One region of the Sphingopyxis selenitireducens genome, then DNA from elsewhere that is predicted to be linked to it. Evidence: predicted binding sites of a transcription regulator. Region 1 holds the regulator's gene; each other region holds the start of a gene.

Region 1 (5,544 bases):
CATCATCGCCATGTCCCCAGCCCAGCCGCAGGAGATAATTGTTCACCGCCTCGGGCAAATATCCCATTTCGTCGCGATAGGCATCGACGCCCAGCGCGCCGTGGCGTTTCGACAGCTTGGCGCCATCGGCACCGTGGATCAGCGGGACGTGGGCATAGACGGGTTCGCGCCAGTTCATCGAACGCAACAGCGCGACCTGACGGAAAGCATTGTTCAGATGATCGTCGCCGCGGATAACATGCGTGACGCCCATGTCATTGTCGTCGACGACGACGCTGAGCATATAGGTTGGCGTGCGGTCGCTGCGCAGCAGAACGAAATCGTCGAGTTCGGCATTCTGGACGGTCACGTCGCCTTGTACGCGGTCGCTGATCGTCACGGCGCCTTCCTGCGGCGCGCGCAGGCGGATGACGTGAGGGATGGCAGGGTCGCCATCGTTGCGGTCGCGCCAGGGGCTGCGAACGCGGAAGGGAAGGCGCTTTTCCTGCGCTTCAGCGCGCATCGCCGCCAGTTCATCCTGCGTCAGATAACAGCGATAGGCTTCGCCCTTGGCCAGCAATTCATCGGCGACGGCGGCATGACGGTCGGCGCGTGCGAATTGAAATACCGTCTCGCCATCCCAGTCGAGGTCGAGCCAGCGCATCCCGTCGAGAATCGCGTCAATCGCGGCGTCGGTCGAGCGTGCGCGGTCGGTATCCTCGATGCGGAGCAGGAATTTGCCGCCGTGATGGCGCGCGAACAGCCAGTTGAACAGCGCGGTGCGCGCACCGCCGATATGCAGAAATCCGGTCGGGGAGGGCGCAAAGCGCGTCACCACATCGGCGCCAGTCGCTTCGCCTGCAATTGCTTGGTTTTCGGTTGCCACCAGCTTCTCTTTCAATCACTCTGTCGCCCCGGATACAGGTGCGGGGACGGGGGTCGGGGGAGCCCCTAGCATGGCGACAAGGCAGCTTCAAACGCCCATTGGCACACGGTGGGTTACGGCATGGCGCAGCTTGGGCGACGGACTCGAAGCGCGGCTGGAGGCGGAGCGTGAGCGGATCGGGCTTTGGCTGCCGGTCGCGCTCGGCGCCGGGGTGGCTTCCTGGTTCTTCCTTCCGGCTGCGGCGCATTGGATCGGCCTGTTGTCGTTGCTCGCCGCGGGCGCGCTCGTCGGACTGCTGATCGGTTGGCAGAGCCGGGTTGGACGGGTGATCGCTGTCGGTTGCGGTGTGATGGCGGCGGGAATATTGCTGATCTGGGCGCGGTCGCTGTGGGTAGAAGCACCGGTGCTGGCACGGCCGATTGCCACCGAATTTTCCGCTTTTGTCGAACGCGTGGAGCCCTTGCCGGCGCGCGGCCAAGTTCGTTTCATCGTCCGGCCCCATGATCGGTCGGACCTGCCGCCACGAATGCGGCTTACGGCCGACAGCGAGCGAGCAGGCGACATCATGCCCGGCGAAGATATTGGCGTTCGCGCCCGGTTGATGCCGCCGCCCGCGGCGAGCTTGCCCGGCGGCTATGATTTCGCGCAGCGCGCCTGGTTCGATCGCATCGGAGCAGTTGGCACGATTTTGGGTGAAATTGCGCGGGTCGACGGACGGGGCGCACGTGCACCGCCGCTACGCGCACGGCTGAGCGCGCATATTCACGAACAGCTCGAGGGATCGACGGGCGGCATCGCCGCGGCGCTGGTTACTGGCGACCGCGGTGCGATTGCGGAGGCCGACGAAGAAGGGATGCGGCGCAGCGGGCTGGCGCATCTTTTATCGATCAGCGGGCTGCATGTGACCGCGGTGGTGGGTTTCGCGATGCTGCTGACGATGCGTCTGCTGGCGCTCAACCGGCGACTGGCGCTTGCGGGATATGTGCTGCCGCTCGCCGCCGCCGCCGGAGCGATTGCGGGCGGAGCCTATACTTTGCTTGCGGGAATGGAGGTGCCGACGCTGCGCTCTTTCATCGCCGCGCTGCTGGTCCTCTTCGCTTTCCTCCTTGGGCGTGAGGCCTTGACCTTGCGACTTGTGGCGGCGGGTGCGCTGATCGTGCTGATCTGGCGCCCTGAATCGCTTGCGGGGCCGAGCTTCCAGCTGAGCTTTGCTGCGGTCACCGCGATTATTGCGCTTCACGAAAGCCGCTGGATGCGGGCATTTCTCGCGCGTCGCGGGGAATCGTGGGTTATCCGGCTGGGGCGCGGCATTGTCGGATTGCTGATCACCGGTCTGGTGGTCGAGGTCGCATTGGCGCCGATCGCGCTGTTTCATTTCCACAAGGCCGGGCTTTATGGCGCGCTCGCCAATGTCGTCGCGATCCCGCTGACCACCTTCGTCATCATGCCGGCCGAGGCGCTGGCCTTGCTGTTCGACAGTGTCGGGCTGGGTGCCCCCTTCTGGTGGATCGCGGGGCAGGCACTAAACTTGCTGCTCGCGCTTGCGCACGCGGTCGCGGCGGCGCCGGGGGCGGTCGCGATGTTGCCGAGCTTTCCTGGCTGGGGGTTCGGCTTTGCGATCTTTGGCGGGCTATGGCTGCTTCTCTGGCAGACGCGGTGGCGCCGCGCGGGTTTCGTGCCGCTCGCTATCGGTGTAGCTGCGCTACTCGTGCAGCCTCGCCCCGATCTGCTGGTGACGAGCGATGGGCGGCATATTGCGGTCGCTGTGCCGGGCGGCGGCTATGCGCTGCTCCGCGACCGCGCGGGCGATTATGTCCGCGACACGATGGCCGAGGCGGCGGGTCACGATGCGCCGCTGGCTGCGCTTGCGGATCTTGATCATGTCGAATGCAACCGGGACTTCTGCCGCTGGAGGCAGGGCGAGGGTGCGGTTCAACGCACCATCCTCGCCTCGCGCGGACGCGATCGGATAGAGGGCACGGAAATGGCGGCGGCGTGCGCGGCCGCTGATGTTGTGATCAGCGATCGCTGGTTGCCGCACGAATGCGTTGCTCGCTGGCTCACGATCGACCGGGACAGCCTGGCGACAAGTGGCGGGCTCGCTATTTATCTGGGCGACGATCCACACATCGTCACCGCGCTGCGAACGGGCGACGCACATCCATGGCGCCGCCCGCCGCAGGTCAGTGGTAACGACGAAGCAGTCCCGACAGCCGACCTTGCACGATGACGCGATCGGCGGCGTAGCGCTGCGGTTCATAGGCGCTGTTCGCCGGGTCGAGCCGGATCATCTGGCCTTCGCGGCGGAAATATTTGAGCGTCGCATCCTGCCCGTCGACCAGTGCAACGACGATATCGCCCTCGCGCGCGGTGCTGGCCTTCTGGATCAGCGCATAGTCGCCGTCGAAGATGCCGGCTTCAACCATCGAGTCGCCCGACACTTCGAGTGCATAATGTTCGCCTGCGCCAAGCAGCGCGGCGGGAACGGCGAGGTTGTTGTGATCCTCAAACGCCTCGATCGGCACGCCTGCGGCGATCTTGCCATGCAGCGGCACTTCGATGACGTCGTTCGCGGCGATGGGGCGCAGCGCGGGGGCGGGTTTGCGCAGCGGAACGATATTGTCGCGATCATTGCGCACCGGCGCACTGGCTGCCTTTGCGGCCTCCGGCACCTTCAGTACTTCGAGCGCACGGGCGCGATTGGGCAGTCGACGGAGAAAACCGCGTTCTTCCAAGGCACTGATAAGTCTGTGGATCCCGGATTTGGATTTGAGGCCAAGTGCTTCCTTCATCTCCTCGAACGAAGGCGAAATGCCGCCCGCGTCGAGCCGTTCCTGGATGAAGTGGAGCAGTTCATGCTGCTTCGCCGTCAACATCGTTCATTCTCCATGATGCCAAATACCGGACATAAGGAGAACGATAGTGGAACAGAGCGGAACTTGTCAAGGGATGGCGATATAATCGGCGATATCCCTGAGGTCGCGTGGCGGCGCGCCGATCTCGCGGATGATCAGCGCGTTGGCGGCGATCAGCGGAAAGGTCTGGCCGCTGTCCTGTGAGGTGAAGGGCGTAAGCCGGCCCGCATCGAGTCGCGCGCGGATATAGTCGCGGCGGCCATCGCCCGCGGTCAGCGGGGTGGCGAGCGGCGCCTGATGGATCGGCGGCAATGGATCGCGTGCGCCCGCGAGGTGGCGAACGAGCGGCAACAGGAACAATGTTGCGGTGACGAAAGCTGACGCGGGATTGCCGGGGAGGCCCAGCAAAACAGCGTCGCCGATGGTGCCTGCGATCAGCGGCTTGCCGGGGCGCATCGCGATCTTCCAGAAATCGATGCGGCCGCCGGCATCCTCGAGCGCGCCGCGGACATGATCATGATCGCCAACCGAGGCGCCGCCGACGGTGACGATGACGTCATGGTGGCGTGCCAGATCCTTGAGAATGCTGGAGAGAAGGTGGCGGTCGTCGCGGGCGTGGAGCGGCATACTGACAAGCGCGGGCTCGGCGGCGAGCATCGCCGCGAGCATGACGCCATTGCTATCCGGGATCTGGCCGGGGACGAGCGGGCGGCCCGGCTGAACAAGTTCGTCGCCCGTGGTGAGGATTGCGACACGCGGCTGCCCGCCGACGTTCAGGGAGCCCGCGCCCGCCATTGCGGCAGCGGCGATCGCGCCGGGGGTGAGAAGCGCGCCGGCGCCCAGCAAATGCGCGCCTTTCGCAAAATCCCCCGCGCGGGCGCGGACGTGACGGCCGCGTTCGCGGGGGCCTTCGCCGGATAATATCAGCTTTTTTCCGTCGGTTGCCGTGTCTTCCTGAACCAGAATCGTGTCGGCGCCGACAGGGAGCATCGCGCCGGTAAAGATGCGCATCGCTTCGCCAGTGCCGATCGAGCGAGGCGGTGCGGCCCCGGCGGCGACGTCGCCGACGATGGTCCATGGCCCGGGCAGGTCGGCGAAGCGCATCGCATAGCCATCCATAGCCGACAGGGGCGCGGCAGGCTGATCGCGGATCGCTGTCACATTGTCTGAAAGATATCGTCCAAGTACATCAGACAAAGCGATATTCTCTGACTTGAGCGGTTCGCGGGCCGCAAACAACCGCGCCTGCGCCTCATCGACCGATATCATTCGGCGCGCCAGTCACCCGAGCGACCGCCGCTCTTTTCGAGCACGCGAATGTCGCCGAGGATCATCGCGCGGTCGAGCGCCTTTGCCATGTCATAGAGGGTGAGCAGCGCGACCGAAGCAGCGGTCAGCGCCTCCATCTCTACCCCGGTCGGGCCGGTCGTTGCGGCGGTGGCGCGGACAGATATGCCGGTTTCTTCCCATTCGAATTCGACGCCCACCTTGGTGAGCGCGAGCGGGTGACAGAGCGGGATCAGGTCGGCTGTGCGCTTCGCCGCCATGATCCCCGCGATGCGGGCGGTCGAGAGAACATCGCCTTTGGGGGCATTGCCGGTGCGGATCGCCTCCAGAGCGTCGGCCGACATGGTGATGCGGCCACCCGCGACGGCGCGGCGCGGGGTGGCGGCTTTGGCGCCGACATCGACCATAGATGCGGCGCCGCTTTCGTCGAGGTGAGTCGGTTTGTTTGTCATGCGGATGGAGCGAAGCAAGGTGCGGGGGGAAAGGCAAGCGGCGATAGGGCGGCCTTGCGTGCCGGGAGATGGCTATATGGGGGGA
Region 2 (5,544 bases), on a different contig from region 1:
GGCTGTGCGGGCCCTGCGGGCCAGCGACATATGATCTAGAGAGGAAGCTCCGCCTGTTTGCGCAATGGCTCAACGAACAGCGTGTGACGTGGCGGTTCTTCGAACAGCACTTCGTTCGGCAGACTGCCGTCGAGCCAATGGTTCGCATCGCGGCGCTGGATGATCACGCCGTGGCGCGACTGATAGGAAATGACGTCGGCGCCTGCCGGGATGGTGAGGATGCGGTAGGACAGCGGCCAGTCGGCGAGCGGCGGGTCCCATACCGCGGCGAGATAGAAGAAATTGCTGCTGTCGAGCGTCACCCGGTAGCGATGGTCGCCGGTGCCCATGCGAAATTCGGAGGCCGGGATCAAACAACGCCGTGCCGGGAAGGCGCGGCCCTCGGCGCGCACGAAGCGGTAGTTGATTCCGTCGCTGAACCGCGGGTCGGAACCCCAAACCGCTTTGACCATTTCGATCTCGGCCATATTGTCGGGATTGCGCCGCACGAGCGCCTGAACGCCTCCGCTCGGGGCGTCGGGATCGAAAGGGGTTGGCGCGATTCCCATATATGGAACATAATGGGAACGAGGATGAGTCGCAAGGGCCAGGGGACAGCCGCGGATGTGCAATGATTATCGGCTCGAAGTCGACATCGCGTCGATCGCCGAAGACTTCGAGAACCTCCAGATCAAGATCGATATGCCCGAAGGCGCGCCGAACGTGCCGGCGCGCGAAGATGTCCGGATCACCGATACCGCGCCGATCGTGAAGAGCAGCGACGGAGCCGCAACCGGTTCGCTCGTCAACCGGCGCTGGAGCTGGCCAGGTCAAGCCGGCAAGCCGGTCTATAATGTGCGCTCGGAACGCCGCGATCTCGGAATGCAGCGCTGCCTTGTCCTGTGCGACGGCTTCTACGAATTCACCGATCCCACCGACACGGCGCAGAAGCGCCTCGACAAGTGGCTCTTCACGATGAAGGACCATCGCTGGTTCTGCATGGCTAGCGTCTGGCGCGACAGCCATGTCGGCGAGGCATTCAGTCTTCTGACGATGGACGCTGGTCCCGACATCGCCCCCTATCACCACCGCCAGATCATTCCGCTGCCACGCGATCGATGGGCTGCCTGGCTCGATCCGCGCGTTCCGGCCGAGGAAGTCTTGAAATCGCTTCCCGAGGGCAGCCTCGAGGTGACGCAGGTGTATGGCAAGCCGCCCGCGCAAGGAGCGCTCGCCTTATGACGAACCAAGAGGGGCTCGATCTGTTCGTGACGGCGCAGCAGCAGGTGTACGCCCGCGCGCTCGGCGAGATCCGCCGTGGCAAGAAATCTTCGCACTGGATGTGGTTCATATTCCCGCAGCTCACAGGCCTTGGCCGAAGCCCGACGGCGCAGCTCTACGGGATAGCTGGACCCGAAGAGGCGCGGGCCTATCTGGCTCACTCGCGTCTCGGTGGTCGCTATGTCGAATGCGTCGAAGCCCTGCAGGACCTTGCGTCCAGCGATCCGGTCGCAGTTTTCGGTGAGGTCGATGCGGCAAAGCTGCGGTCTTCGCTGACGCTTTTTGAAGCGGTGAGCAACCGGCCGCTCTTCGCGGCGGCGATCTTGCGCTGGTTTGGCGGTGAACGCGATGCCCGGACGCTCGATATGTTGGCGGATCATGCCAAATAAAAGGACCCGCCGAAGCGGGTCCAGTCTGCCAGGTATCTGGCGAGGGGTGGGTTAGTTTTCGGTGCCGGGAGTACCCGTCTTCGGCGGCTTGCCGTCTTCGATACGGCCTTCGTTGCGAAGGTCGCGGCCTTCCTGCGCCTTGCGCTTGGATTCGGGGCTGTCGCCATTCTCGAAGGCTTCTTCCTTCACATAACCGGCAGCTTCCTTGATCTGTCCCTTGACGCTCATTTTCATCTCCATCTCTTGATGCTGGAGAAACGGACGAGCGGCACCGAGGTTGCGCATTGGGCCGCTAATTTATCTCCGCTAAGCCGCGCAACTTTTGCGATTTAACGGGGTTTCTCGCACGCACGGGACATGCTGAGATCTTCGGTCTGCCGCTGCCATGTGTAATGTCTATCGTGCCGCCGCGGGGCGCCCTTCAGGCTCCTTTCCGCGGCGCACGAAAGCGTTCTCTTCGATACCAACCGCAAGCCTCTTCAGCGGGTCTTAGGTAACGCTTCCGGTGTGAGAATGAGCGTGCGATCTTCGACACGCCACGATTGAAGCGCCGACAGGAAATTCATGCCGAGCACGTCGGTATCGCCAAGTCCCGGCGAGATCACGACCTTGAGCTTTCGCGCCTCGATGGCGCCGATCGCCAGGCGCTCGACCGTGCCGGCATCGGCACGCACGGTGCCGTTCGCCGTCTTCATCAACAAGGGTAAGAGCGTCGCGTCTGCTTCGACGCCCGCGGCTTGGGCCGTGCCCTGCGAGAGCGCGGTGATGGTCGCGCCGCTGTCGACGAGCATGCGGCGCTTCGTTCCGTTCAGTTCAACCTCGGCCCAGAAATGCCCGTCGCGACTCATCGGAATGCGCACTTCGCCGCCGACGACCTCCTGTTTGTCGAGACCGAGGCTCGCGGTGATGCGCGAAAGATTGGGATCGAAGGGCGCTTGCTGAAGGACGAGGAAGATGCCGAAGGCGAGCAGCGCGAAGGAGAAGAGCGCGCGAAGGGCTCGGCCGACATAGGGAATCTTGAACAGGATGATCAGGATCAAAGCCGCGCCGACGGCATAAATCGCAAGCTCGTTCCAGGGAAGGTTGGTGGTCATCGGCATAAAATAGGTCCCGCATTACAGGGGGGAAGGTGTCGCGGTGCTGAATGATCCACAGCGGCCCGCCGCAGGTCGCTTGACGCGCGTTGCCGCAGGGTGGAACATATAGGGAACATTTGAGTCGATGAACCCTATGACCGCACCGCCTTTTTCTTCGTCCCGGCCATGTGCCGAGGAACTTGCCGCGCTTCGCGATGCGGTGACGCGCGCCCAGTCGGCGCGCGGGCCGGTGCTGCCGTTCGGGGTCGGTCCGCTCGATCATCTCCTCGCCGGCGGCGGGCTCGACGGGGCCGGCCTGCACGAGGTCGCGGGCGCGTCGGCGAACTGGAGCGACGATGCCGCGGCAACATTGTTCGCCGCCGGGATCGCCGCGCGCTTCGCGGCGGCGCCCGGCGTTTCGGCACTCTGGGCGCTGACGCGCTTCGATCTTTACGCCCCGGGGCTGGAGCAGGCGGGTCTGGGCCCCGGGCATATCCTCTATGCGCAAGGCAAGACCGATAAGGAGTTGCTCGCCATGTGCGAGGACGCGCTGCGCGACGGCTCGCTGGCGTGCGTCGTCGCCGAGGTGAAGGCGGCGGACCAGACCGCGACACGGCGGCTGCAACTCGCGGCGACGGAAGGCAAGACCCCGATGCTGCTGTACCGCCGCTACCGCCGCTACGGCCAATGCCCGCTCGTCGACCTTTCGCTCGCCTGCACGCGCTGGCGTATCGGTGCGCTGTCGTCGTCGCGTCTCGATGCGCCGGGTGTGGGGCGCGGGCGCTGGTCGGTCGAGCTCGTTCGCCAGCGCGGCGGGCCGCCTTTCTCCCTCGAACTGGAGGCGTGCGATGACCAGGGTCGCCTCGCTCTACCTTCCGCAACTGCCGATCGAGCGGTTGCGACGGGCAGAGCGGTCCAATACGCCGCCTGACGTCGCGCGGGCCGGTCCGCGTTTCCCGGAACCCGTTGACGACAACCCCGGTGCCTGCTCGGTGCCGCGCGGCGGCGGCTGGCGACCGGGCGCCCGCTGGGCGCAGGAAACGTCAGCGCTGCCCGCGCACCGGCAGCCGGCAATGCGTGAGCTTGGGCGGCGCAGCGAAGCGGCGGCGCCGGTTTTCCGCACCCTGCGGAGCGATGACGGGGCCGCCACCGGCGCCGCGATTCCGCTGCGGCCGGTGCTCTGGGGACCGCGCCCCACGATTCTGGTCGTGCGGACCGGGCAGCGCGACCTCGTCGCTGCCGCCTGTCCAGCCGCGCTCGACCTCGGTCTTTCGCCCGGGATGGCGGCGGCGCATGCGCGGGCGCTCGTTTCCGACCTCGAGATTTGCGACGCGAACTCCGAGGCGGATCGCGCCTGGCTCGATCGTCTCGCCCTTCACGCTGCCCGTTACTGGACGCCGAGCGCTGCGGTATCGGGCAGCGACGGCCTCTGGCTCGACCTTTCCGGCACCACGCATCTGTTTGGCGGCGAAGAACGGTTTGCAGCGCGGCTGCTCGGCTTTCTGCGGCGCCTCGGTTTCACCGCGCGTGTCGCGATCGCCGGCACGCCGGGCGCCGCGCACGCGCTCGCGCGCTATGGCGGCGCGGGCGTGCGGATCTTGCCGGAAGGGGGCGAGGGCGAGGCGCTCGCGCCATTGCCGCTCGCGGCGCTCCGGCTGACGCCGGACGCGCTCGCCGCCGCGGCGCGGTTCGGGATCGAGCGGGTCGCCGACCTTTATCCGATGCCCCGCGCGCCGCTCGCGCGGCGCCTCGGGCGTGCTGCGGTCGAGCGGCTCGACCAGGCACGCGGGCATGTACCCGAGCCCATCGTGCCGGTCGTCCCGTTCGAAATGCCCGAGGCGCGGCGCTCGCTCCTCGAGCCGATCGGGACGGCCGAGGCGATCGAACAGGTGATCTCCGATCTTCTCGGCGATCTCGTGCCTCAGCTCCGCGGGCGCAGCCTTGGCATCCGGAGCCTCGTTCTGCGCTGCGACCGCGTCGACATGGCGCAGCAGCTCATCACCATAGGGACCGCGCGGGCGACGCGCGATGCGAAGCATCTGCTTCGCCTCTTCAAGCTCCGGATCGACCGGATCGAACCCGGGCTCGGGATCGAAGCGATGGCGCTTGCGGCGCCGCAGGTTGAGGCGCTCGCGCCCGAAACGATCGGCACGGGATTCGACACCGCACGCCAAGCGCCCGACCTCGCGCCGCTCGTCGATGCGCTGGCGGGCCGGGCCGGCGAAGCGGCCCTGTTCCGCCTGTCGGCCATCGAAAGCGATGTTCCGGAACGCGCGATTGGCCGCGCCGACCCCTTGGCGAAGCCCGCCGGATGGCCGATCTGGGCGCGGCCCGTTCGGATGCTGGCGCGGCCCGAAGCCCTGTCGGGCGTCGTCGCCCTGCTCCCCGATCATCCGCCGCGCCGCTTCGCATGGCGCGGGCGGATCTATCGTGTCGTCGCGGGTGACGGGCCCGAACGTATCCATGGCGAATGGTGGCGGCGCGTCGGCGAGATGTGGGCGGTGCGCGACTATTTCCGGGTCGAGGCGGAAGGCGGCGAGCGCTTCTGGCTGTTCCGCCGCGGCGACGCGCAAGAGCAGAATACTGGCGACCTCAGCTGGTATATGCACGGCGTCTTTGGATGACGGCTCCGCGGGCAACCTATGTCGAACTGCAGGTCACGAGCCATTTCTCCTTTCTGCGGGGGGCGTCTTCGCCCGAAGAACTGTTCGCGGCCGCTTCGCTCCTCGGCCATTCGGCCCTCGGGCTCTGCGATCGCGGCAGCGTCGCCGGCATGGTGCGCGGCCTCTCGGGACAGGAGGCGACCGGGGTCCGGATGA
Region 3 (5,544 bases), on a different contig from region 1:
CCAGTGCCGCGCGAGCAGGCGAAGCGCCCCTGAGGCGCGAGGGCCGGCGAGCGCGGCGGCATATTGACTGCGATAGGCCGGGGAGCGGCGCAGGAATTCCTGCGCGAAATCCGCGCGATCATATAGCTCGAATATTTTCGGAAAATATGACGACTGCCAATCGATCGTCTGGCCCATAAGCAACTCCCACGACAGAGACTGGGGACAAGATACGGATATGCGACGCTTTTGCGCCGGCCATTCCTTCATGGTTACCGGCACATAAGCGATGACCTTAACTCAAAATCCGTTCAGTTCCGCGCGGAGACGTCCTCAATCTGGAGCTATTATCGCCCGGCCGAAGCCGGGCGATAAACGCCGGACCTAGCCGTCGCTGCGTCGCGCCGGGCGGCTCCAGACCAGATCATATTCGCCCTCGTCGCCCTCGAACAGTTGCGCGAAGACGGGGGCCGTGAAGCTCGGATCATCGAGCTTGACCGAGAGATAGGGCCGGTCGTCCTGGGTCTTCTTGCTCCACGCCGCACCCACTTCGACCTCGCCGACGAATACGCGGTGGCTGGGGCCGTTCTGGCCGGGCTTTTCCACCGGAGCGATGCGGACCGATTTCGCCTGCACCGAGAGGGTGATGATCTGGCCCTTATATTCGCCAGAAACTTTCTTGAAGCTGCCGATCTTGCTCATGATCCTTACCTTTCCCTGGTCGAAGACCGCGCCGATCGCGGCCTCGATGCGGATCGACAGGCGGCAAGTGAACGGCCCGGCACCCAGGGGGCCGAAGCGAAGCGGAGGACGGCACGAACGGGAGTTTCTTGTCTCGCGAGGAACGGCGGCACGCCGGGGGAAGAAAGTTCCGGACGCGCCGTTGCGGGCCGGGCCAGCGCCAGCGGCTTGCTGCCAGATCGCGCATCTCGAGAGGCTGCGGCGGCGCTGTGCCCGAGGAACGGAATTTGACCGGCAGATCGGCGAACGGGAACTGGCCGTAAAGAGACTCAAAGCCTCCCGCAGGCAACATCGATGCGTCGGGAAGGAACGCGCTCAGCGCACCCCGGTAGCGATTTCGGCATGCGCCGGTGGGTGCTGTCTGGAGAGGCGCTCACCAGCCGCTCGGTCGCTAGCCCCATCCAGGCTCCTGTCGCCGCCATAAAGGCGCCAATCCACGGCAGGACGCTGGCCCAGATGCCAGGCTCGATCGTCTGTCCGGCAAGCCCGCCTGCGATCTGGTACCCGGCAAAGGCCACCGGAACGACGAACAGGAGGACGACCGGGCAGCGGAGCAACGGCGAGAAGGCAATGAGCAACTGGGCGGCAAGGAGGAGCGCCGCGCCTGCCGCGAGCCCACTTGTGATCGAGGCGGGATATCCAAATCCGGAAGCTTGCATCAAAAGCCCCAGCCAAACGCCGGCATAGATTGGCAATGCGAAGGCTGCGAGGCGAAACAGGATCCAGATGAGATAGAAAGCGGCAATAGCACCGAGGATAAGGAAAATGGTCATGAGCGTCCTCCAGTTAGGCGCGCTCGCCTCTTCCTCCACAGTGCAATCTGCCGTCTGAAAATAGCAGAGAGAATCCGAGGGTGGAACCGCAACTGGCCGCACCCTGGATCTATTTCGAGGTCAGCGGCCGAACGGGTCATATTCGCTGACTATCGTTGTCGGATCGCCGTCAAACTCGTCGAGCGGCATCACGGCATAGCCATTGGAGGTCTGGATCAGGACGATGATCACCATCATCGTGCGGGCAAGATTCCAGCCGAGCGATTGGGCGGTTGAAAGCGGCATATCGAGGCTCCTGCGGGAGCGGGACCATTCCCGCTCGACAGTCGCCCCGCCGGACGGGGACAGGCCGCAATCACCGGCGCGCAGCGGCGGCCCTAGCAAAGCGTAGGGACCCTTCACGGGTTGATTGAAGGAGGCCTGCACTGGCCGAGGGATCAGCGGCTTGCGTGCGGGATTAAGTCTGCGGAGGGGCCTCGCCCCGCCTCGCCGCCCTGTCCGCCCCCCCACCTTGCCGGGTTGGTGTGCGCCGGTTGCCGAAAAAAGCGAGCTAACGCTGCTCGCGGTCGACCAGTAGCGCGGTCGTCGGCTTTCGGCGCAGCGCGACAATGAGAACGCCGCCCAGTGCCAGTGCGGCGCCGATCCCCATGCGGGCATCGAAGGCGTCGTGCGTGATGAGAACGCCGAGGCCAATCGTCGCGAGGGGCGTCATCAGCGTGAGCGGCGCGATCAGGTTTGCTTCATACCTGCCGATGAGGTGGTAATAGGCCGAATGCGCGCCGACCGACACGATGAGCGCCGTGAACAAAACCGCGCCCGCAAAGGGCCACCCGGCATCCACCGCCGCTGCCCACTGGCCGGTCTCGAAAGCGGCCGATGCAACAGAAAGGACGAGCACCGATACGAGACCGACCCATGCCTGGAACCGGAAAGGCGACACCGCCTCGACCTGCTTCATCAGGATCGCGCCGAGCGATCCTGCGAACGCCGCGCCGATAACGAGCCAGAGCCCCACGGACAAGGCGAGGCCGCCGGGTCGCCAGACGACGATTAACACGCCCGCGAGTGTCAAACCGATGCCGAGCGCGCGGCGCCAGTGGATGCGTTCGCCGAGCATCACCATAGAGAGCAGGATCGTGAAGGGTACGCCGAGTTGCACGACGATCGCGGCGGACGAGGGCGAGGTTGTCTGAAGGGCCATGAACAGCAAGGCGAAATTGCCGCCGCCCATGAGCAGGCCGATGAGAAGGATGCGCCAGACGGGACGCGGCATCGGCAGCAGCCAGGGCAGCATCACGAGCGCAACGACCGCGAAGCGCAAACCGGCATAGAAAAGCGGGGGCACCGCCCAATTGTCGACGATGATCTTGCTCAGTACATTGTTGAACGCCCAGATCAGGCAGATCAGCATGAGAAGGAAGAAATCGCGCAAGCGCACTGGAAGACACTCCGTCGCGGCTACCGGCCGCCGCGCGGGAGCCGTATCGCCTCCCCCCGCCTTCCGCAATCACCGGGCAAAGGAAAAGGGCCCCGCAGCGAGGCGGGGCCTGAAGCCATGGGACCCCGCCGTGGCGGGGTCCCGGCCCGTCAGCTCGGCTGGTTCCAGATCAGGACCTTCTTCGACGGATCGTCGCCAGGCGCATTGGCGAGATTGCTGTAGATCGTCCCGAACTCGGGTGCGGACATCGTCACCGAGACATATTCGTTGCCGTTCTGCTGCGAGGTCCGGATCCAGCCAGCCCCGAGTTCGAAGCCGTTCTTGCGGCTGATGACGCGATAGTCGGGCTCGTTATCCTTGGCCTTGCGGCCGTTCGGCACGAGCGCGATCGGGGCGCTGACCGACAGCATGGCGAGGTTGCCCTCGAAGCTGCCGTCGGCTTTTTCGGTGAGAGTTGCGATGGTGGGCATGTGTCGTCTCCTTGGTTCTCGGGGCCAATCCCCGATGGCGCCAATCGGAGGGCCAGCGAGCCGCCGTCACCGAGCGACACGCGAGGGCGAACCCCCGCAGGGGGTTGACGGCACTAGGCGAACCGGGACCGCAGTCCGGCGCTCAAATGAGGGATGGCACCGATCGAGGAGACGCACCTCACCCGTTTCCACCACCCCGAAGGCCGGGGTGCAACCTTCCTCTTTCCGGTGTTTCATCCACAGCTCCCACCTCGCTCCACCGCACCGCATCTTGACGCAGAGCCGAGAAAAGGAACAAAGAAGGAACATCCCAACCGAAGGCCAGTTGTCCGTATCGATGCGCCAGTCCGTCATTCTCGAAGATCTTCGCGCCAAAATCGCGCGAATCGAAGGTGTTGCCGCGCGCCATGACGTCATCCCGTTCGGTCTCGACGCCATCGACTCGCGAATCCCGGCCGGGGGTCTTCTGACCGGGGCACTACATGAACTGGTCGGCAGCCCCGAGCTGGCCGACGACGCCAGCGCCACGATCTTCCTTGCGGGCATCCTCGCGCGCGCCGAAGGCCCGGTTTTCTGGTGTCTTCGCTGGCGCGATCTCTTCACGCCCGCCCTCTCACTCGCCGGTCTCCATCCGGACCGGGTGATCCATGTCGAGACGGGGAGCGACAGCAACGTTCTCCTCGCGATGGAGGAATGCCTCCGTCACCAAGGGCTCGGCGGCGTCGTAGGGGAGGTCACCAAATATAGCACCACCGCCTCGAAACGCCTGCAACTCGCCGCCGAAGCCTCGGGCGTCCCGGCGTTCATCTTTCGCCGGGCGTGCAAGGCGGATGGGCACGCCGAGGGCAGCGCAGCGGTGACGCGCTGGCGGATCACCGCGAGCCCGAGCGAGGATCTCGGCATTCCGGCGCTGGCGCGGCCGCGCTGGCGCGTCGCGCTCGAACGGGCGCGCGGCGGCGTCCCACATAGCTGGATCGTGGAGGGCTGCGATGCGACGGGTCGTATCGCTCTTCCTGCCGCACTGGTCGACCGACCGGCTGCGCAGGAAGATGCAAAAGCCGCCGCCTGACGGCGCCGCATCACCCCGCCCGCTCGTCACCGCGATCCCCGACCATGGCCGAAGGATCGTTGCGGCGACGTGCCGCGACGCGCGCAGCCTCGGCATCATGCCCGGAATGACGATTACGAAGGCGCGCGCCTTCGCGCCCGAACTCGATGTCGTCGACGCCGAGCCCGAAGCCGATTTCGAGGGGCTCCGCCGCCTCGCCCTGTGGGCGGGCGCGCGCTATTCGCCGGTCGTGGCGCCCGATCCGCCCGACGGGCTGTGGCTCGATATCACCGGCTGCGCCGCGCTGTTCAGCGGCGAGCGCGCGCTCCTCAAGGATCTCCATCGCCGCACCGGGGCATTCGGCCTCACCCTGCAGATCGCGGTCGCCGACACATCCGGCTGCGCGCATGCGGTCGCGCGGCACGTCCCGGCGGGACGCCCGGTGACGGTCGAGCCCGGCGCGCATCGCAAAGCGATCGCGCTGCTGCCGATCGCGGCGCTGCGTTTACCGCCCGCCGATGTAGAAGGCCTGCGCAAACTCGGCTTCGAGCGGATCGAGCAGCTGATCGGAGCCCCGCGCGGGCCGCTCGCCAAGAGGTTCGGGCGTGAACTTCATCGCCGCCTCGACCAGGCGATGGGCAATCTGCCCGAGCCGATCGAGCCGATCTTTCCCGACGCGCTTCCTCGCGCACGGCGCGGCTTCATGGAGCCGATCGCGACGGCCGAGGCGTTCGTGCAGGTGATCAGCGATCTCGCCGCCGACATCGCGGACCAGCTTTCCCGCCTCGGCAAGGGCGCGCGGCGCCTCGACTGCTATTTCCACCGGGTCGATGGCCAGGTGCAGGCGATCCGCATCGGTACCGCCGCGCCGTCGCGCGACCCGGAGCATATCGCGAAGCTGCTCGGCGCGCGCGTCGAGACGATCGAGCCCGGACTCGGGATCGAGGCGATGACGCTCGTCGCGCCGTTGATCGAGGACCAGGGCGCCCGCCAAGGAGAAGGTCTCGTAAGCCTTGTGCGGGAGGGGCCCGACCTCGCTTCGCTCGTCGATGCGCTCGCGAACCGGTTCGGGCAGCGCAGCCTCCATCGCCTCGG
Region 4 (5,544 bases), 190 kb from region 1:
CGCAATGCGAAATCGTCAACCGACGGCAGCCCCTGTGGACGCCGGACCAGATGCCATGCCTTGGCCATAGAACCCCCCGTTCCCCATTTCTTGACCCGTGGATTTCAGCTCTGGTCAGAAAAGCCGTTGCCACTGTCAAGCCGCGTCGATAAACCGACCTCCGGTCGCGGGGCCGTAGCTCAGATGGGAGAGCGCTGCAATCGCACTGCAGAGGTCAGGGGTTCGATTCCCCTCGGCTCCACCACGGCCTTTCCCCTGACATGATATTATTTTGGCCTTGCAAGAGCGTCGACCGGGGACAGGCAGCTCGTCCCCGGCCGTTGCGTTCAGGCAGGGGGCGTCGGCGGGGCGGCCTTTTTCCGGCCCGCGAACCAACCACGCACTCCGACCACCGCTTTGGTCCGCCACAACAACAGAAAAAGCGCAAAGAGTGCCGCCCAGGGCAACACCGCCGCACCGGCGACCAGAATGAAGGACAGCATCAGGCCGCCACTGCGGATCAGCATATTGAGCGCATCGCTGAACGGGTTGCCATAGCCGATGCCGGGGAGACCGCCGGTACCCTGATAGTCAAAGGTCATCGGCGTGGTTGCAAGCAAAGCTTCTCCCGCGCGGCGGGTGTCGCTTTCGGCATTTTGTTGCTGGCGCAGCGTGGCAATCTGCTGCTGAAGTTCGGTGCGCTCGCGGTCGCCGAGGCCAGCCTGCTTCAGTCGCGTTTCGAGCCGGGTGATTTCCGCGCCCGTCCCGGCGCTGCGCCGCTGCGACTCGCTGATCGTCGATCCGACATCGTCGCCGGTGATATTGGCGAGGGCGAGCACGCCTTCTGCCTTTTCGACGGTCGCGATGGCGTCTTTGCCGAAACGGCGGGCGATAGCGGGGTCGAGCTTGAACTGGAGCTGGCCTGCGATTTCGTTTTCGCGGACGAGGCGATAGGACATGCCGGTGATACGGCAGCGGTTGATGCCGAGCGCCTCACAGGCTGCTGCATGGTCTTCCTGCACTTTCGCGATGCGCTTGTCGTCGAGACGGAAGGCGTATTGATAGTTGAACGCGACACCCGGCGCCGCGGTGATCGCGACGTCCGGCCCGCCGGCCGCATCAACGGCGGCCTCAGTTGCGGCAGGGGCTTCGGCGGAGATGGATTCTTCGGAAGGCTTTTGGCCGCAACCGGCCAAGGCGAGCGCAACGGCGCCCGCTAAGAGCTTCATTTTCATTGATGATTCTCCCAAACGCGACTCGTTGATCGCATGTGAGGACATATCACAACTTATATAGTAGACAATAGCAGTCAGGCGAGCTTGATGAAGCTGTCGAGGACGCGCTTGACCCCCGCCTGTTCAAACTCGACCTCCAGCTTGTTGCCGTCGATGTCGGTGACCGCGCCATATCCGAATTTCTCGTGGAACACGCGCATGCCGATCGCGATATCGCTGCGGGCCTTGGCGCCGACCGATGCAGCGCGGCCGCCTTCGGTGGGGGCGGGCGCGCGAGTGACGGTCGAGGATTTGACCGCCGCGCGCTGCCACGCCGGGCCGCGCGTCATCGTGCGCGTGGCATTGCGTTCCGCGACCTGTGCGAAAGGGTCGCTCTGCGCCGACCAGTTGGCGCGCCACAGGCTTTGTCCCCCGCCGAAGCTGTTTTCGCTGTCGACATGTTCTGGCGGGATTTCGCCGATGAAGCGGCTGGGGATGCTGCTCATCCACTGGCCATAGATGCGGCGGTTGGCGGCGTGATAGATGGTCGCGCGCTGGCGGGCGCGGGTGATCGCGACATAGGCGAGGCGGCGTTCTTCCTCGAGGCTGGCGGTGCCGCCTTCGTCCATCGACCGCTGCGACGGGAAAACACCATCCTCCCAGCCGGCAAGGAAGACATGATCGAATTCGAGGCCCTTGGCGGCATGGATCGTCATGATCGTGACGGTTTCGCTCTGATCGTCATTGTCGCGGTCCATCACCAGGCTGACATGCTCCAGGAATTCCTCGAGCGTTTCATACTCCTCCATCGCGCGGACAAGTTCGGACAGATTTTCCAATCGGCCCGCCGCCTCGACGCTGCGGTCGGCCTGCAACATAGCGGTATAGCCCGACTCGTCGAGGATCAGTTGGGTCAGTTCGGGGTGCGAGAGCTGGTTCGCCTTTTCCTGCCATCCACGCACCTGTGCGACGAAGTTCGCGAGCTGGCGCCGCGCCTGCGGGGTCAGCTCGTCGGTTTCAATGAGGCGCGCGCCGGCATGGAGCAGCGATGCCTGTTCGTGGCGCGCGAACTGGTGAATGCGCTGGAGCGCCTTGTCGCCAAGCCCGCGCTTGGGCGTGTTGACGATGCGTTCGAACGCCAGATCGTCGGCCGCCGAGTGAACGAGCCGCAGATAGGCGAGGGCGTCGCGAATTTCGGCGCGCTCATAGAAACGGAAACCGCCGACGATGCGGTACGGCATGCCGATCGCGATAAAGCGGTCTTCGAACTCGCGCGTCTGAAACTGCGCGCGGACGAGGATCGCCGCGCGGTCGAGCGAGATGCGCTGGCGCTGGAGGCTTTCGAGCTCTTCACCGATCCGCCGTGCTTCTTCGGGGCCGTCCCACACACCGACGACGCGCAATTTGTCGCCGGGCTCAAGGTCGGTCCACAGCGTCTTGCCAAGGCGGCCGCTGTTCTGTGCGATCAATGCCGAGGCGGCGGCCAGGATTTGCGGCGTCGAGCGATAATTTTGTTCGAGGCGGATCACCGTGGCGCCGGGGAAATCCTTTTCAAAGCGCAAGATGTTCGCGACCTCGGCGCCGCGCCACGAATAGATCGACTGGTCGTCGTCGCCGACGCAGCAGATATTCTTACGGGTCTGGGCGAGGAGGCGCAGCCACAGATATTGGCTGGCGTTGGTGTCCTGATATTCGTCGACGAGGATATATTTGAAGCGCTCCTGATACTGTTCCAGCACATCGCGGTGGTTTTTCAGGATCACCAGCATGTGGAGCAACAGGTCGCCAAAGTCGCAGGCGTTGAGCGTCTTCAGCCGTGCCTGATAAAGGGCATAGAAATGCTGCCCCTTGCCGTCGGCATAGGCTTCCTTGTCACCGGCATCGAGATCGCCGGGGATAAGCCCGCGGTTCTTCCACTTGTCGATCAGCCCGGCGAGCTGACGCGCGGGCCAGCGCTTCTCGTCCAGCCCCTCGGCCTGAATCAGCTGCTTGAGGACGCGAAGCTGGTCGTCGGTGTCGAGGATGGTGAAATTGCTCTGCAGTCCGACCAGTTCGGCGTGGCGGCGCAGCATCTTGGCCGCGATGCTGTGGAAGGTGCCGAGCCAGGGCATTCCCTCTACGACGTCGCCGACCATGCGACCGATGCGCTCGCGCATCTCGCGCGCGGCCTTGTTGGTGAAGGTCACCGCAAGGATTTCGGACGGCCAGGCGCGGCGCGTCGCCATGATGTGCGCGAGGCGCGCGGTCAGCGCCGCCGTCTTGCCGGTGCCGGCACCTGCCAGCATCAGCACCGGACCTTCGGTCGTCAGAACCGCCTGCCGCTGCGGACCGTTCAATCCTTGCAGATAGGGCGGGTCGGATGGACCGGGCGGGGGCAGGTCGGGCGGGGAGGCGGGGGGCATGTTCACGCGCGAACGATTAGGGAACAGCGGCGGGGCTGTCCAGTGCGGTGAGGCTGGGCTGTCTCGCGCCTCGGCATCCTTGCACAAGCTGCGAGCGGGTTGCGGGATTGGAACGGACTTCTATGGGGCTACGCCGATTTGGAATCCCGGACCTTCGCCACTTCAACCCTGTCTCGACCAAGGGCCTTGGCGCGCAGCAGTGCGGCGTCTGCCGTACGGATAAGCCGATCATAGGTGCAATGGCCGGGCGCAACAGCCGCGCCGACCGAAACCGTGACGGGCTCCAGATCGCGATCGCCATGCCCCAGCCGAAGTGCGGAGATGCGGGCGCGAATATCCTGAGCGCGCTCCTCGGCCTGGCGGGGTGACAGGGTCGGGAGAAGGATCAGAAACTCTTCGCCGCCATAGCGAAAGGCGAGCCCCGCTTCGCGCGTCGCATGGGCCAGCACATGACCGACCCCGCGCAGGACCGCATCTCCGGCTTCATGACCATGTTCGTCGTTGAATCGCTTGAAATGATCGACATCGATCATCAGGCATCCCAGCGGCTCGCCAAGGCGCTCGGCTTGGGCAATCTGGGTTTCCAGAATATGCCCGAGCTGACGGCGATTGGCGAGGCCGGTCAGCGAATCGGCCATGGCCATCTCGCGCAGCGTGTCGCGCAATTGCAGGTTGGCGATCGCCAGCCCGATATTTTCCGCAAGCATGTCGAAATAGATTTCGGGTACGGCCGTGCGCGGAAGATTGGCGTCCGGCATCTCGAAATAGAGCAGGCCCAGCGTTTCACGTTGGGCGGTGAGCGGCAGGCACAGCGTGTCCACCGGCTGGTCGGTATCGCGCTCGATATGATCGCACGGAACATCGACATGGCCGCCCGCCGGGCGATGCGGGAGGCCACGGCGCAACGCCCAGCAGGAAACGGCCGAGAACTCGGTTCCGGATCGAACCGGGCCGAGCCAGCTACACGCTTCCGCCACGACATTGCGTTGCCGGTCGAGCAGATAGAGCCGCCCCGGCAGCCCCGGTGCGATTTCGGGCACGAAGCGCTGAACCACCTCTTTCAGGTCGTGGAGCGTGTCGCAGCCCTGCATCCGCTGCGTCATCCGCGACAAAAGGTCGCGCATCATCCGGTCTGCGTCGCGCTCGGCCTCGAGCCGCTGCCGTTCGAGGCCATTTTCGCGGAAAATGCGGATCGCCTGCGCCATGTCGCCGATCTCGTCGATATGACTGATTTCGGGCGGTTCGGCGGCGAAATCCTGTACCGCGAGGCGGTTGACCACGTCGCTGAGCTTGACGACCGGATGCAGCACACGCTGCTTGAAGACGAAATAGAGCACGAACAGGACAAGCAGCGCGGTCAGCCCGAGTACGACTTCGGAGATCGTCTTCCATATCCGGGCAAGGTCGGTCGCGTCGGTGACCTGCGCCGCGATCCGGCTGTCGAGCCGGTCCTGAAAACGCTGAACCTCGATTTCGGCGCGGTCGAGCTGGCGTTCGTATTCGGCGCCGAACAGCAACTGGCGCGCGGCGACGGTGTCGCCTTTCTCGTAAGCTGCCAGCGCGGTTTCCTGCTCGTCGCGGAGCAGGTCGGCCAGGCTGATCGCCTTTTTCAATGCGCCGAGTTCGCCCGCTGTGGCGCCCGCGTCGCCGATGTGCCGGATGCGATCCTCAACGGTCTTGAGGGCCGCGACCTCGCTACGATAAGTGGCAAGATAGGTCGGATCGCCCGTGTTGACATATTGTCGCGCCCGATCGCTCAGCGCGTAAATGTCGATCCCCAGTTCAGACGTCGCCTGATCGAGTTCGTAACGCTGCTCGACCGCCGCGCGCTCGCGTTCCTGCGCGTTGGATGCAAAAATCATGGTCGTGCTCGACACGATCGTCAGTACGACGGTTGCCCCATAAGCCCAATTGGTGATTGTCGCCAAACGCATCGCCGGACCCTAGCC

The links. Region 1 encodes LexA, which represses DNA repair genes until DNA is damaged. Its sites were predicted from a motif close to GTTCCNCNCTTGTTCT; they were not measured.
Region 2: the regulator LexA is predicted to act here: its motif matches at 2,845-2,860, upstream of ACSYDV_RS15245 (ImuA family protein).
Region 3: the regulator LexA is predicted to act here: its motif matches at 3,693-3,708, upstream of ACSYDV_RS17645 (ImuA family protein).
Region 4: the regulator LexA is predicted to act here: its motif matches at 3,605-3,620, upstream of ACSYDV_RS09155 (ATP-dependent helicase).

The regions. Positions count from the first base shown of each region.
Region 1 covers NZ_JBPULG010000002.1:505,072-510,615, forward strand. Annotated here, with positions in the region: gene gltX (glutamate--tRNA ligase) at 1-865, opposite strand, end outside; gene ACSYDV_RS08260 (ComEC/Rec2 family competence protein) at 936-3,095, shown strand; gene lexA (transcriptional repressor LexA) at 3,049-3,741, opposite strand; gene ACSYDV_RS08270 (molybdopterin molybdotransferase MoeA) at 3,808-4,989, opposite strand; gene moaC (cyclic pyranopterin monophosphate synthase MoaC) at 4,986-5,459, opposite strand.
Region 2 covers NZ_JBPULG010000004.1:405,671-411,214, forward strand. Annotated here, with positions in the region: gene ACSYDV_RS15220 (SOS response-associated peptidase family protein) at 36-548, opposite strand; gene ACSYDV_RS15225 (SOS response-associated peptidase family protein) at 604-1,221, shown strand; gene ACSYDV_RS15230 (DUF1810 domain-containing protein) at 1,218-1,649, shown strand; gene ACSYDV_RS15235 (hypothetical protein) at 1,701-1,877, opposite strand; gene ACSYDV_RS15240 (retropepsin-like aspartic protease family protein) at 2,129-2,749, opposite strand; gene ACSYDV_RS15245 (ImuA family protein) at 2,871-3,656, shown strand; gene ACSYDV_RS15250 (DUF6504 family protein) at 3,574-5,349, shown strand; gene ACSYDV_RS15255 (error-prone DNA polymerase) at 5,346-5,544, shown strand, end outside.
Region 3 covers NZ_JBPULG010000005.1:327,941-333,484, forward strand. Annotated here, with positions in the region: gene ACSYDV_RS17610 (DNA -binding domain-containing protein) at 1-62, opposite strand, end outside; gene ACSYDV_RS17615 (transcriptional regulator domain-containing protein) at 1-249, opposite strand, end outside; gene ACSYDV_RS17620 (DUF736 domain-containing protein) at 364-681, opposite strand; gene ACSYDV_RS17625 (hypothetical protein) at 990-1,493, opposite strand; gene ACSYDV_RS17630 (hypothetical protein) at 1,614-1,778, opposite strand; gene ACSYDV_RS17635 (DMT family transporter) at 2,044-2,931, opposite strand; gene ACSYDV_RS17640 (DUF736 domain-containing protein) at 3,081-3,401, opposite strand; gene ACSYDV_RS17645 (ImuA family protein) at 3,739-4,470, shown strand; gene ACSYDV_RS17650 (DUF6504 family protein) at 4,391-5,544, shown strand, end outside.
Region 4 covers NZ_JBPULG010000002.1:699,043-704,586, forward strand. Annotated here, with positions in the region: gene ACSYDV_RS09140 (NADP-dependent oxidoreductase) at 1-68, opposite strand, end outside; tRNA gene ACSYDV_RS09145 (tRNA-Ala) at 169-244, shown strand; gene ACSYDV_RS09150 (hypothetical protein) at 327-1,214, opposite strand; gene ACSYDV_RS09155 (ATP-dependent helicase) at 1,289-3,595, opposite strand; gene ACSYDV_RS09160 (sensor domain-containing diguanylate cyclase) at 3,724-5,529, opposite strand.